Regions from separate parts of the Mesorhizobium sp. M0088 genome, predicted to be linked through region 2. Evidence: riboswitches for the same ligand, from Rfam matches in the RefSeq annotation. Region 2 holds a riboswitch; the other holds the start of a gene.

Region 1 (6,947 bases), on a different contig from region 2:
GGTCGAGTTCCCGCTTGGGCTCGGACTCGGTCGGCTCCACCATCAGCGTGCCGGCAACCGGGAAGGACATGGTCGGCGCGTGAAAACCATAGTCGATCAAGCGCTTGGCGATATCGTCGACGCTGATGCCTGCACTCTCCTTGAGCACACGGGTGTCGAGGATGCATTCATGCGCGACGCGTCCCTGCCTGCCCTTGTAGAGCACCGGGAAATGCGCACCGAGCCGCGTCGCGATGTAGTTGGCGGACAGGATCGCCGTCTCGGTCGCCTGCTTGAGGCCCGAGGCGCCCATCATGCGGATATACATCCAGGTGATCGGCAGGATCGAGGCGCTGCCGAAGGGGGCGGCGGAGACGGCGTGCGCCGAGCCTTCGGTGACATGGCCGGGCAAATACGGCTTCAAATGCGCCTTGACGCCGATCGGCCCGATGCCGGGTCCGCCGCCGCCATGCGGTATGCAGAAGGTCTTGTGCAGGTTCATGTGGCAGACATCGGCGCCAATGTCGCCGGGACGGGCAAGCCCGACCAGCGCGTTGAGGTTGGCACCGTCGAAATAGACCTGGCCGCCATGCTCATGGATCAGTGCGCAGAGATCGCGTGCGCCTTCCTCGAACACGCCATGCGTCGAGGGATAGGTGAACATCAGCGCCGCGAGATTTTGCGCATGCTCAGCCGCCTTGGCCTTCATGTCGTCCATGTCGATGTTGCCGTCTTCGGTGCAGCGCACGACGACGACGTTCATGCCGGCCATCGCCGCGCTCGCGGGATTGGTACCATGCGCCGAGGAGGGGATCAGGCAGACGGTGCGGTGGTTGTCGCCGCGTGAGCGGTGATAGCCGCGGATGGCGAGCAGGCCGGCATATTCGCCCTGGCTCCCGGCATTGGGCTGCAAGGTGACGGCGTCGAAGCCGGTGATCTCCGACAGCCAGCCCTCCAGCTCACCGATCATGGCACGGTAGCCTGTCGAGTGCGCGGCCGGGGCGAAAGGGTGCAGATTGGCAATGCTCGGCCAACTCACCGGCATCATCTCGGCGGCGGCGTTGAGCTTCATGGTGCAGGACCCCAGCGGGATCATGGCGCGGTCGAGCGCCAGGTCCTTGTCGGCCAGCCGGCGCAGGAAGCGCATCATCTCGGTTTCCGACTTGTTTTCGTGGAAAACAGGCTGGGTCAGGAACTCCTTGCCGCGCGGCTTACCGGGCACCGTGCTGTCGGCGGAGACACCAGCCTTGGCGCCGAACAGGGCCGCGATTGCGTCGAGATCGGCCTCGGTCGAAGTTTCGTCGAAGGCAATGCCGATATGATCGGCATCGACGGCACGCAGCAATCTGCCACCCTTTTCAGCCGCAGTGGCGATCGAAGCTGCCTTGCCCTTCACCTCCGCCGTCACCGTGTCGAAGCGGCTTGAACCGAGCACGGAGATACCTGCTGCTTTGAGCCCGGAGGCGAGACGATTGGCCAGCGTGTGGATGCGCCCGGCAATCGCCTGCAGCCCGGCGGGGCCGTGCCAGATGGCATAGGCAGTCGCCATGTTGGCGAGCAACGCCTGCGCGGTGCAGATGTTGGAGGTCGCCTTGTCGCGGCGGATATGCTGTTCGCGTGTCTGCAAGGCAAGCCGGTATCCGGGTCGCCCCTTGCTGTCGGCGGACTGGCCAACCAGGCGGCCGGGCATCAACCGCGTGAGCCTGTCTGAGACGGCGCAATAGGCCGCGTGCGGGCCGCCAAAGCCCATCGGCACGCCAAAGCGCTGCATCGGGCCGACGGCGATGTCGGCGCCAAGCTTGGCCGGCGCGTCGGTCAGCGTCAGGCCGAGCGGGTCGGCGATGAAGACGACGATAGCCCCGGTTGCGCGCGCCTTGTCGATCGCTGCCTTGTGGTCGCCATAGATGCCAAATGTATCCGGCCAGGAGACAAGCAGGGCGGCGGTGTTGTCGTCGATCGTCTCGCCATCAATCTCGATGCCGAGCGGCTCGGCGCGGGTGCGCACCACGTCCAGCGTCTGCGGATGCGGCGTGCCGGCAAGTGCGACCTTGGTTCGCTTGTCACGGTGGTGGCGTAAGGCGATGCCGACGGCTTCGGCCACGGCGGTTGCTTCATCGAGCAGCGAGGCCGAGGCCACCGGCAGGCCGGTCAATTCGGTGACCAGCGTCTGGAAGTTGAACAGCATTTCGAGCCGGCCTTGGCTGATCTCTGCCTGATAGGGCGTGTAGGCCGTGTACCAGGCAGGATTCTCGAACAGATTGCGCTGGATAACCGGCGGGACATGGACGCCGTGATAACCGGCGCCGATGAAGCTTTTCAGCACCGTATTCCCGGACATGACAGCCGAGAGTTCGGCCAGCGCTTCCGCCTCGCTCGCCGGTGCTGGCAGGGCAAGCGGCCGATCGAGCCGGATCGACTTCGGTACGGACTGGCTGATGAGCGTCTCGATCGAGGGCACGCCGATGGCGGCCAGCATCGCTCTGGTGTCGTTGAGGCCGGGACCGATATGGCGGGCCGAGAAGGGGTAGGGTGCTGCGGTCATGTCAATAAGTCCTGATATCAACCGATATGGGCTTTGTAGGCGGCCTCATCCATGAGGCCAGCGAGCTGACTTTCGTCGGCAAGCTTCATCTTCCACAGCCAGCCGGCCCCTGCTGCGGCCGAGTTGACCAGTGACGGATCCGACGACAGCGTGCCGTTGGCCTCTGTGATCTCGCCATCGACCGGTGCATAGACATCGGATGCCGCCTTGACGGATTCGACCACGACGGCGGTGTCGCCCTTGGTCAATTTTTTTCCGGTCTCCGGCAGTTCGACGAAGACGAGGTCGCCGAGCTGCTCCTGCGCGTAATCAGTGATGCCGACCGTGGCGATGCCGCCCTCGACGCGGAGCCACTCGTGATCTGATGTGAAATAGGTCGTTGCCATTGAGATCATCCTTTGCGGTAGCGATGGGGTGTGAAGGGCAGGGAACTGATATCGACTGGGATTTTCGTCCCGCGCACATCGGCGAAGACCCGCGTTCCGGGCTTTGCCAGAGGTGTCGAGACATAGCCCATGGCGACCGGATGGCCGGCCGAGGGGCCGAAGCCGCCCGATGTGACCTGGCCGGCCGGATTGCCGTCGGCGTCAAAAAGCGCGGCACCGCCACGCACCGGCTGGCGACCTTCCGGCTTAAGCCCGACCCGCTTTTGCGCGGGTCCTCGTTCCACGGCGGCGCGGAGCGCATCGGCGCCGATGAAAGCGCCGGAAGCGCGGATGTCCTTTGGAATTGCCCACATCAAGGCGGCGCTGGCCGGATCGGTCTCCGGCGTGATGTCCTGGCCATGCAGGCACAGTCCTGCCTCCAGCCGCAGGCTGTCGCGGGCGGCCAGGCCGATCCACAGCACGCGTTCGTCGCCGAGCAGCTTGGCGACGAGGCCGCGTGCATCGGCTTCCGGCAGGCCGATCTCGAAACCGTCCTCGCCGGTATAGCCCGACCGGCTCATGAACCAGTTTTTGCGCGGTTCGACACCATGCATGAAAAGCAGCGAGCCGGTCTCGATGCCGGCGCGGGAAAGGGCGGCCCAGGCTTCAGGACCCTGGATGGCCAGGAAGACGCGGTCGAGCGGCTCGACCCTGGCGTCGAAATCCGCGGCAAGTGCACGCAAATGCTTTTCATCGGCGACGGCGTTGCCTGCGTTGGCGACTACCATGAACCTGTTATCGCCAAGTCTGGTGACGATGAGGTCGTCCAGGATGCCGCCTGCCTCGTTGAGGAAAAAGGACAGTTTGGACTGTGAGATTTGGAGTGGGCCTGCATCCAAGGGGCAAGCGCGGTTGAGCAGCGCAACCGCCTCCGGCCCGCTGACTTCGAACAGCTTCATATGCGAGATGTCGAACAGGCCGGCCTGTTCGCGGGTGTGAAGATGTTCCTTCATGACGCCCGCCGGATAGGTCAGCGGCATCGACCAGCCGGCAAAAGCGCCGAAGCGCGCACCGGCGGTTACATGGATGTCTTCGAGGGGTAGGTGTCTTGTATCGTCGCCCGTCATGTCGTCTCCAGAGTCGCACGCAATCGGTCGCGAATGGCGACCAGTCCGTGCCCCTCTGTCTGAAGCCTGAGAGACTCGCGCAGCCGGAACTCTGTCAGCGGCGCTTACACCTTCGGCGCGGGGGCAAGCCCCGACTTTCCAGAGTGTCTTTCCCGTCTACGGTTCTTTTGCCTGAGAGATTTCGGGCGATTTCCCCTTCGGCGACAGCTCTCGCTGTTCTCTCCCGCAAACAGGTAGGACTCAGACCCTGAGTCCTCGACGCGCCATCCATAGCTCGCGCGCGACGGCTTGTCACCTGTCAGCGACATCTAAAGCGCGTGCATGCCATTCTTCAAAACCGCGGCACGTTTTGGGCGACATGCGTTGGCCGACAAGTCTTCGCTAACCACGCCGTTTGCCGGTTTTTCAAGACACTGCTGATATGTTGGCTTGTATGACGCTTGGGGCCGGCGCTTGGCGACGGCGGACGGGGACGACAAATGGGCGAATTGATCATGAGCGCGCCGGTGGCCGGGCTGACCTCGAAAAGCCGCATCGCCGCGGAGGACGTGGCGATGTTGCGCCATGAAGTGTTCGGCGATGGCGTCGTGACGCGCGGCGAGGCCGAGGCGCTGTTTGCGCTCGATGCAACGGCGAAGGACAAATGCCAGGAATGGCCGCCCTTCTTCGTCGAGGCGGTCACCGACTATATCGTCCACCAGGAAAAGCCGTCGGGCTATATCTCGCAAGACAATGCCGACTGGCTGATCCGCACGATCTCGCGCGACGGCATGGTCGACAGCCGGACCGAGCTCGAATTGCTGGTGCATGTGCTGGAACAGGCGAAATCGTCGCCGAGCCAGCTTTGCGTCTATGCGCTGGAGCAGGTGGCGCATGCCGTCATTGACGGCAAGGGGCCGCTGATGCTCGGCGGCACGCTGGCTCCCGGCCTCATCGCACAGGCGGAGGTCGAGCTGCTGCGCCGGATCCTCCATGCCCATGGCGGCGACGGCAACATCGCCATCACGCGCGCCGAGGCCGAGGTGCTGTTCAAGATCAACGAGTGCACTGCTCAAGGGCACAATGATCCGTCCTGGAACGAGCTGTTCGTCAAGGCGATCGCCAATTTCGTCATGTGCTCGGCCGGCTACGAAGCACCGACGCGCGATGTGGCGCTGCGCCGTGATGCCTTCCTCGAACATGCGGATCCGGAAATAGGCGGCTTCTTCAGCCGCATGATCTCCGGCGGCCTTGCCGGCATCATGGAAGCCTATCGGTCTCCAGGCGACGTCGAGGCCGAGTGGGAAGCCAAGAACAGGGCGGCCGAGGCTCTGGCCCGCCGCGCCGAGACGATCGATGCCGGCGAAGCCGGCTGGCTGATCGAACATATCGGCGTCGACAGGCCTCTTTACGAGAACGAACGCGCGCTGTTGACCCTGATCAAGCACGCCTCACCGGAAATCCATCCGGCGCTGAGGCCGCTGCTCGACAAGGTTGCCTGATCGATAGGGCTTTTGCCTCGGTCAAAGCTGGGGTTGCCCGATTAGATCTGGTCGACGTCGATGTATATCCTTGCCAAGCCTTCCCTGACGGTCGACATGGCATCGGCGACGCTGATGGCGATGTGGTCGTGCATGAGCCTTGCGGCCCTGTCGGCATCGCGGGCTACCATGGCCCGGGCGATTTCGCTGTGTTCGGTGTAGGTCGTCGACAATCGCCGGTGCTTCTCCACTTCGATCTTGCGAACGAAATGGATGCGCGTGTTGATGCCTTCGAGCATGCGCGCCAGTTCGGGATTGCCTGACAGCCTGGCGATGCGGATGTGAAATTCCTCGTCCCTGGCGGTCAGCTCAGTGCTGGAAAACGAGTCGGCGCGCGCCATGGTGAGCGCCCACCAGTCGACGAGCGCGGCGAGTTCCTCATCAGTCGCGCGCTGGATCGCCAGCCTGACGGAGCGCTCCTCGAGCACCGCTCGCACGTCGGAAAGATTGACGATCTCGTCGACATCGAAGCCCCGGCAAAAGAAGCCGCGATTGGTCTGGAAAGTGATGAGTTCCTCCGTGACCAGCCGCTGGAGCGCTTCCCGGACTGGGCTGCGGCTGACATTCAGCCTGGCGGCAAGCGCCACTTCGTTGATGCGCTCGTTCGGCTTGAAGCGATAATCCATCGCCATGCGACGGATTTCTTCATAGACACGCGGGCCGGTCTTGATCGGCTTGGATGCCAACGCCGCGCTGTTGTCCCGGTTGCTTTGCCTTGTGGGTCGGAGCATGGCGTCGTCAAGCCTTTGCGGCGCTTGGTTCGGCGAACCGCGCCTGTGTGGGAAGGATGCCGTCGAGGGCGATCGGCGCCGCCCGGCCGGCGATCAGATCGGCGACGATACGGGCCGATCCATGCGCCATGGTCCAGCCGATATGGCCGTGCCCGGTGTTCAGCCACAGGTTTCGGATGTCGCGCAGGCCGAGGATCGGCAGGTTGTCGGGCGTCATGGGCCTCAGGCAGGCCCGCATCTCGGCGCGATCATAGGCGATGCCGCGCGGGAACAGGTCCTGCGTGACGCGCTTCATGAAGGCGAAATCCGAAGGCTTGTGGCTGCGATCATAGCCCGCGAATTCCGCGGTGGCGGTCACGCGGATGCGATCGCCCATCGGCGTGATGGCGACGAGATTGTGCTCATCGATGACAGGGAGTTTTGGAGCCAGCGCCTGATCGACGATGGGAATGGTCATGGAATATCCCTTGACCGGATAGATCGGCAGACCAAGGCCGATCTTGCGGGCGAGGACGGGGCTCTCGGCGCCGAGACACAGAACGTAGGTGTCGGCCAGAAACTCTCCCTTGTCGGTGACGATCCGGGTGATCGTTTCCTTTCTGCGTTCGATCCCCACGATCCTGGTCCCTGTCAGGATCTTGCCACCCCTATTTTCGACGATGGCCGCCAGCGCGCGCGTGAAC
Region 2 (6,947 bases):
TACATGCGTGGCGCTGTCCGGACATCAGTCTGCTTATGTCGAGATGATTTGTACACGAGGGGGCTCGCCAACGTTCAGCCGAGACCCGCGTCAGGCGGAAAATAGGTTCATTGCATTCGCTGTTCCATATGGCTCGGTCGCCAATAAGGCGCAGATGCAGCGCGGGCTTCACGTCGCGATCAGCGATACTGTTCGTATTCCCCCAGCGTCGGTTGATCCGGGCATAAAGAATTATCATTGGCTGGATTTGGTCAAAGGACTGTTTGATGCGTACGATTCCGGCGCAGAAACTGCACTTATCGTTGATACTAACGGCAACATCGCAGAAGGGCCAGGCTTCAACGTTTTCGCGGTCAAAGGCCAGAAATTGAAGACGCCTGCTCATGGAGTTCTCGCGGGTATCACACGACAAAGCGTGTTCGATCTTTGTGGTGAGTTGGGTATCGATGTTATCGCCGGCGACATCGATCGGGAAGAACTCAAGGGTTCTGACGAGGTTTTCATCACCTCGACGGCTGGCGGTATAATGCCGGTGACGAAGATTGACGACCGTTTGGTTGGAGACGGTAGTGTCGGACCGATAACCAAGCGAATTACCGATCTGTACTGGAAAAAGCACAGCGACCCTATGTGGTCTACACCAATTCAATACAAATAGGACCGACGCCACTCCCCTCTGTTACAAATAGGATAAACTTGAACCCGACTTTCATATCTCATCTCGAAAAAGAAATCCGCGGTCTGAAGTCGGCTGGGCTTTACAAGCCCGAAAGGGTGATTACCTCGATGCAGTCGGCAGAGATCGAGGTGGCGAGCGGCGCAAAGGTTTTGAATTTCTGCGCTAACAATTATCTTGGTTTGGCGGACAACGAGGAACTGAGGGCCTCCGCGAAGGTGGCCCTCGACCGCTACGGATACGGAATGGCCTCGGTACGCTTCATCTGTGGAACGCAGGAGGAGCACAAGCAGCTTGAGGCGCGCATCTCCTCGTTTCTGGGACTGGAGGACACGATCCTGTATTCCTCCTGCTTCGATGCCAATGGCGGTCTGTTCGAAACGCTGCTCGGCGAAGAGGACGCGATCATCTCGGATGCGCTGAATCACGCCTCGATCATTGACGGCGTGCGACTCTCCAAGGCCAAGCGCTTCCGCTACGCCAACAACGACATGGCAGCCCTTGAGGAGGAACTAAGGAAGGCGGAGGGTAGTCGCTTCAAACTGATTGCGACCGACGGGGTGTTCTCCATGGACGGCATCATCGCCAACCTGGGCGGTATCTGCGATCTCGCCGAGAAGTACGGGGCTATGGTCATGGTCGACGACAGCCACGCAGTCGGGTTTGTCGGCAGGCACGGACGCGGCTCGGCCGACCATTGCGGGGTCGAGGGAAGGGTTGACATCATTACCGGCACGCTTGGCAAGGCGCTGGGCGGCGCATCCGGTGGTTATACGTCGGCGAAGCGCGAGGTGGTCGACTGGTTGCGCCAGCGGTCGCGGCCCTACTTGTTCTCAAACACGCTAATGCCGGCGATCGCAGGCGCGTCGCTGAAGGTGTTCGAGCTGATCGACCAAGGCGACGCTTTGCGCGAAAAGCTCTACGCCAACGCCGATCGCTTCCGTTCGAAGATGACCAAGGCTGGCTTCACCCTAGCCGGCGCCGATCATCCGATCATCCCGGTTATGTTGGGCGACGCGTCGCTTGCTCAGGCGATGGCGGAGAAGATGCTGGCACGTGGCATCTACGTGATAGGCTTCTCGTTTCCGGTCGTTCCGAAAGCCCAAGCGCGTATCAGAACGCAGATGTCGGCTGCCCATTCCACCGCTGACATCGACCGGTGCGTCGAGGCTTTCGCCGACGTGGCAGCCGAGCTAGGGATGACGCCCTAAACTATCTTGCGCGTATTTCTCATCAAATGCCACCGCGCTGATGGTTGATAGACCGAATTTTCCGCTTCACAGAGCCTAGCTGGTTCAACCGGTCAGAAACTGGGCGGAAGATGGTGTTTTATCTGCATGAGCGCACAGAGATTGATTTAAATCTAACAGCTTTCAGATGCATGATGTGAAAGTTCATAGGTAACGCGGGAGAGACTGGCATCGCCAGCGCCGACGGAGCAACCCCCCAAGGAAACTCTCAGGCATAAGTGACGCCTCGCCGAACGATCTGGAGAGAGACGCGCACGCGTCCACCGAAGGGGAAAGCCGGTCAATCCGGATAAGCTCTCAGGTATCAAGACAGATTTGGGGACTGGCCCGGGGCTTACACCCCACCGTTCATCTGTTGGAGACAGAAGATGCCGAAGATTCTTGTTATCGGCGCCGGAATTACCGGCGTGTCGACCGCCTACGCGCTCATTCAAAGCGGCTACGAAGTGGTCGTGTTGGAAAAGCAACGGTATGCAGCGATGGAAACATCGTTTGCAAATGGAGGGCAACTGTCGGCCTGCAACGCAGAAGTGTGGAACCACTGGTCTACGATCATCAAGGGTATCAAATGGATGGCGCGCCGCGATGCCCCCCATCTGATGAATCCCTCCCCCTCGTGGCACAAGTACAGCTGGCTCGCAGAGTTTATGGCGAACATATCGCGGTATCGCGAGAACACCATCGCCACTGCACGGCTGGCGATATTGGCGCGGCAGCATATGTTTGATATTGCCGAGCGCGAAAAGATCGACTTCGACCACGTTCGGAAGGGTATCCTCCACGTCTATTATGACAAGGCGGGCTTCGATCATGCCGCCAAAGTCAACGAGATGCTGGTCGAGGGCGGCCTGGACAGGTACGCGGTAGGACCTGCTGAAATCTCGTCGATTGAACCAGCACTCACCGGTTCCTTCCACGGTGGGTTCTACACACCCTCCGACTCCACAGGTGATATCCACAAATACACGAGCGGGCTTGCTCGGGTCTGTGAGGGGCGAGGTGCGAGTTTTGTTTACGATGCCGACGTTGTGCGCATAACGAAGCGGAATCGCTTCACCGTCAGCTACACGCGAAATGCTTCGGCTAGCGGTGCTGCGACAGAAAATCTCGACGGGGATGCGGTTGTGGTGTGCGCAGGCGTCCATAGTCGCGGTATCGGTGCAATGCTCGGGGACCGCCTGAACATCTATCCGGTCAAAGGGTACTCGATCACTGTCGACCTCAGCGACGAACGCTCTCAGGCGTCAGCCCCTTGGGTGAGCATTCTGGATGATCGAGCAAAAATCGTCACCAGCAGGTTGGGACAATCACGTTTTCGAGTTGCTGGCACTGCGGAATTCAATGGGGCCAACCGCGACATCAGAGATGACCGTGTAAGGCCCCTCGTCGAGTGGACCCGCACCCTTTTCCCAGGGATCACCACCAATAGGGTCATTCCTTGGGCGGGCCTCCGGCCAATGATGCCGAACATGATGCCCAGGGTCGGGAAAGGCAAAACGCCAGGTGTCTTCTATAACACTGGGCACGGTCATTTGGGCTGGACCTTGTCAGCGGCAACCTCAGCGGCACTCGCTGAAGTGATCGGCAAGGAGATCCCAGCCGAAGCGAGATTGGCCGCATGAAGATTTCGAATGGAGACGATTCAAAGCAGAACCGAGTCGAAATAGGTGATCTGAAAATTGTGAAGGAGCTCCACGCTTTCGTGGCAAACGAGGCACTGCCCGGCACCGGGATAGATGCCTCCGAATTCTGGTCAGCCTTCTCTTCGATTATTCACGACCTTGCACCGAGGAATCGCGAGCTGCTGAAGCTGCGGGACGACATTCAAAGTAAGATCGACAATTGGCATCGACAGAACGGGGCGCCCGATGATCTCGATGCCTACAAAGCCCTTCTGACCGAGATCGGCTACATCGTTCCGGAAGGGCCGAATTTCAGCATCTCGACGAGGAACGTCGATCCCGAGATAGCTTCGATCGCCGGCCCGCAGCTCGTCGTGCCGGTGATGAACGCGCGCTATGCGCTGAACGCCGCAAATGCGCGCTGGGGCTCGCTCTATGAAGCGCTCTACGGCACGGATGCGATCTCCGAGGATGACGGCGCGGAGAAGGGCAAGAGCTACAATCCCGTGCGCGGCGACAAGGTGATCGCCTGGGCGCGGAAGTTCCTCGATGAGAGCGTTCCGCTCGTTCGCGCCAGCTGGAGCAAAGTCAAGGTTATCAGCGTCGCCGACGGCGCGTTGGCGCTCGCCAAGGCCGACGGCAAGGCGGTGAAGCTGAAGACGCCGGAACAGTTCGCCGGCTACAAGGGCGAAGCGGGGAAGCCGACGCATTTTCTCCTGAGGAACAATGGCATCCATATCGAGATTGTCATCGATCCGAACTCGCCGATCGGTAAGGCCGATGTCGCCGACATCTCCGACGTGCGTCTGGAGTCCGCCATCACTGCTATCATGGATTGTGAGGATTCGGTCGCGGCGGTCGACGCCGAGGACAAAGTCACCGTCTACCGCAACTGGCTCGGCCTGATGAAGGGCAACCTGGAGGAGCAGGTCACCAAGGGCGGCACGACGTTTACCCGCAAGCTGGAGCCGGATATCGAGTACACCGGCCCGGATGGAAAGCCTTTTTCGCTGCGCGCCCGCTCGCTGATGCTGGTGCGCAATGTAGGCCACCTGATGACCAACCCGGCCATCCTCGACCGCGACGGCAACGAGGTGCCGGAAGGCATCATCGACGCGATGATGACGGCAGCCATCGCGCTGCACGACATCGGCGACAAGGGTCGCCGCGCCAACTCGCCGGCAGGCTCCATGTATGTGGTGAAGCCGAAGATGCACGGGCCGGTCGAGGTCGCCTTCGCGGTGGAACTGTTGGGCCGCGTCGAGCAGGCGCTCGGCATGATGCCCAACACGATGAAGATGGGCATCATGGACGAGGAGCGCCGTACTACGGTCAACCTCAAGGAGTGCATCCGCGCTGCGAAGGAGCGCGTGGTGTTCATCAACACCGGTTTCCTCGACCGGACTGGCGACGAGATCCACACCTCGATGGAAGCAGGCCCGATGATCCGCAAGTCCGACATGAAGCAGTCGGCATGGATCGGCGCATACGAGAACTGGAATGTCGATATCGGTCTGGCCTGCGGGCTGGAAGGCCGGGCGCAGATCGGCAAGGGCATGTGGGCGATGCCGGACCTGATGGCGGCGATGCTGGAGCAGAAGATCGGACACCCGAAGGCCGGCGCTAATACCGCCTGGGTGCCGTCGCCGACGGCGGCGACGCTGCACGCCACGCACTACCACAAGGTCGACGTGCATGCGGTGCAGGAAAAGCTGAAGGCGCGGGAGCGCGCCAAGCTCGACGACATATTGTCGATCCCTGTCGAGCCGCACCCCAATTGGACGCTGGAAGACATCCAGAAGGAACTTGACAACAACTGCCAGGGGATTCTTGGCTATGTGGTGCGCTGGGTCAACCAGGGCGTCGGCTGCTCGAAGGTGCCGGACATCAGCGATGTCGGCCTGATGGAAGACCGCGCCACCTGCCGTATATCCTCGCAGCATGTCGCCAACTGGCTACATCATCGGGTCTGCACGCGCGATCAGGTCATGGAGACGCTGAAGCGCATGGCGGGCATGGTCGACCAGCAGAACGCCGGTGACAAGCTCTACCAGCCGATGGCGCCGGAGTTCGACAACTCGATTGCCTTCCTTGCGGCAAGGGATCTGGTATTCAAAGGCCGCAAGCAGCCGGGCGGATACACCGACCCAGTGCTGCATGCGCGCAGGCTTGCGCAAAAAAGCCGAGAGCAATCTGAAGTATAGGAGAATATTGATGACGGGGGCCCGCCAGGCTCGGCCTCGCCAGCAAGCCACCAATTGACGAACGCCGATGTGGGGCGCTGGCATCAGCTGATCATCGACCACGCCGTTGACCTTGCCGCGATATTGACCGCGGAAATGGGCAAGCCCCTTGCCGAGGCCAAATCGGAAGTGGCGCATGCGGCGGCGTACCTGCAATGGTACGCCGAAGAGGCCAACCGCATCTATGGCGAGACGATCTCCGCGCCATCGACGGATCGTCGCCTGCTGGTGATCAAGCAGCCGATCGGCGTCGTCGGCACGATCACGCCATGGAATTTCCCGGCCTCCATGGTGGCGCGCAAGATCTCGCCGGCCTTGGCGGCTGGCTGCACGATCGTGCTGAAACCCGCTGAACAGACGCCGCTCGTGGCCGGCGCAATGTTTGCCCTCGCCCACCAGGCTGGCTTTCCCGAAGGCGTGGTCAACCTGATCTACGCGTCTGAGGGCGATGCCGTCGGCCGCGAACTCTGCACAAACGCCAAGGTCCGCAAGATCAGCTTCACCGGCTCGACCGAGGTTGGCCGGCTGCTCATGCGCCAGTGCTCGCACCAGATCAAGAAGGTCAGCCTCGAGCTCGGCGGCAATGCGCCTTTCATCGTCTTCGACGATTCAGACGCCGATGCACAAAGGCGGGCGTCGGCGCGAAAGCTGACCTCGAAACGAAACTCGACGGTTTCTGCGGGTCCGGAGCCGCCGCCCATTGATCGCGCCGTCGACCGCCGAGACAGGCATCCATCGCGGCCCGCAGCAAAATCGCGGCCGCGTCATTGACCTCGAAGACGATCCGCTCCGAGCTGTGGTGGCCAAGCTATTTCGCACTGCTCTTTGTTCCAACCCCATGACGACGCTCCAGGTCTTGCGCGGTGAGGCTCATCCAGCGGCTGCTAGAAGGGCTTTCGTGGCAGCCGTGCTTGAAGCGGCATTACTAAACACATTGTTTACTGCCGATGCGCGTCGCTCGTTCATTCGGCCAAAGGGTGCATCACATTTCAAAACGCTTCTCTTTTTGAAGGCCGCGTTTCACCGAAAGACGATTTTTGACGGAACGACTTCGGCCGCCTGAGTCATGCTTCGGTCGAAGGTCATGCAAAAAGGGCCGGATGGAACGTCTGGGCAAACCTACAAGCGCGCAAGGCCATGAGACGACTGAGCCAAA

Evidence for each region. Region 2 has a riboswitch for glycine ahead of NKJ67_RS29690 (D-amino acid dehydrogenase). Riboswitches for the same ligand answer to the same signal wherever they lie in the genome.
Region 1: another riboswitch for glycine. It lies ahead of gcvT (glycine cleavage system aminomethyltransferase GcvT); the one in region 2 lies ahead of NKJ67_RS29690 (D-amino acid dehydrogenase).

The regions. Positions count from the first base shown of each region.
Region 1 is NZ_JAMYUI010000007.1:54,402-61,348, forward strand. It holds gene gcvP (aminomethyl-transferring glycine dehydrogenase) at 1-2,521, opposite strand, end outside; gene gcvH (glycine cleavage system protein GcvH) at 2,539-2,907, opposite strand; gene gcvT (glycine cleavage system aminomethyltransferase GcvT) at 2,913-4,013, opposite strand; glycine riboswitch at 4,163-4,249, opposite strand; gene NKJ67_RS10365 (hypothetical protein) at 4,493-5,494, shown strand; gene NKJ67_RS10370 (GntR family transcriptional regulator) at 5,536-6,264, opposite strand; gene NKJ67_RS10375 (D-amino acid dehydrogenase) at 6,272-6,947, opposite strand, start outside.
Region 2 is NZ_JAMYUI010000030.1:91,799-98,745, forward strand. It holds gene NKJ67_RS29680 (aminotransferase class IV) at 1-658, shown strand, start outside; gene NKJ67_RS29685 (glycine C-acetyltransferase) at 697-1,887, shown strand; glycine riboswitch at 2,155-2,249, shown strand; gene NKJ67_RS29690 (D-amino acid dehydrogenase) at 2,295-3,548, shown strand; gene NKJ67_RS29695 (malate synthase G) at 3,545-5,752, shown strand; partial or broken gene NKJ67_RS29700 (aldehyde dehydrogenase family protein) at 5,828-6,472, shown strand; gene NKJ67_RS29705 (hypothetical protein) at 6,690-6,854, shown strand.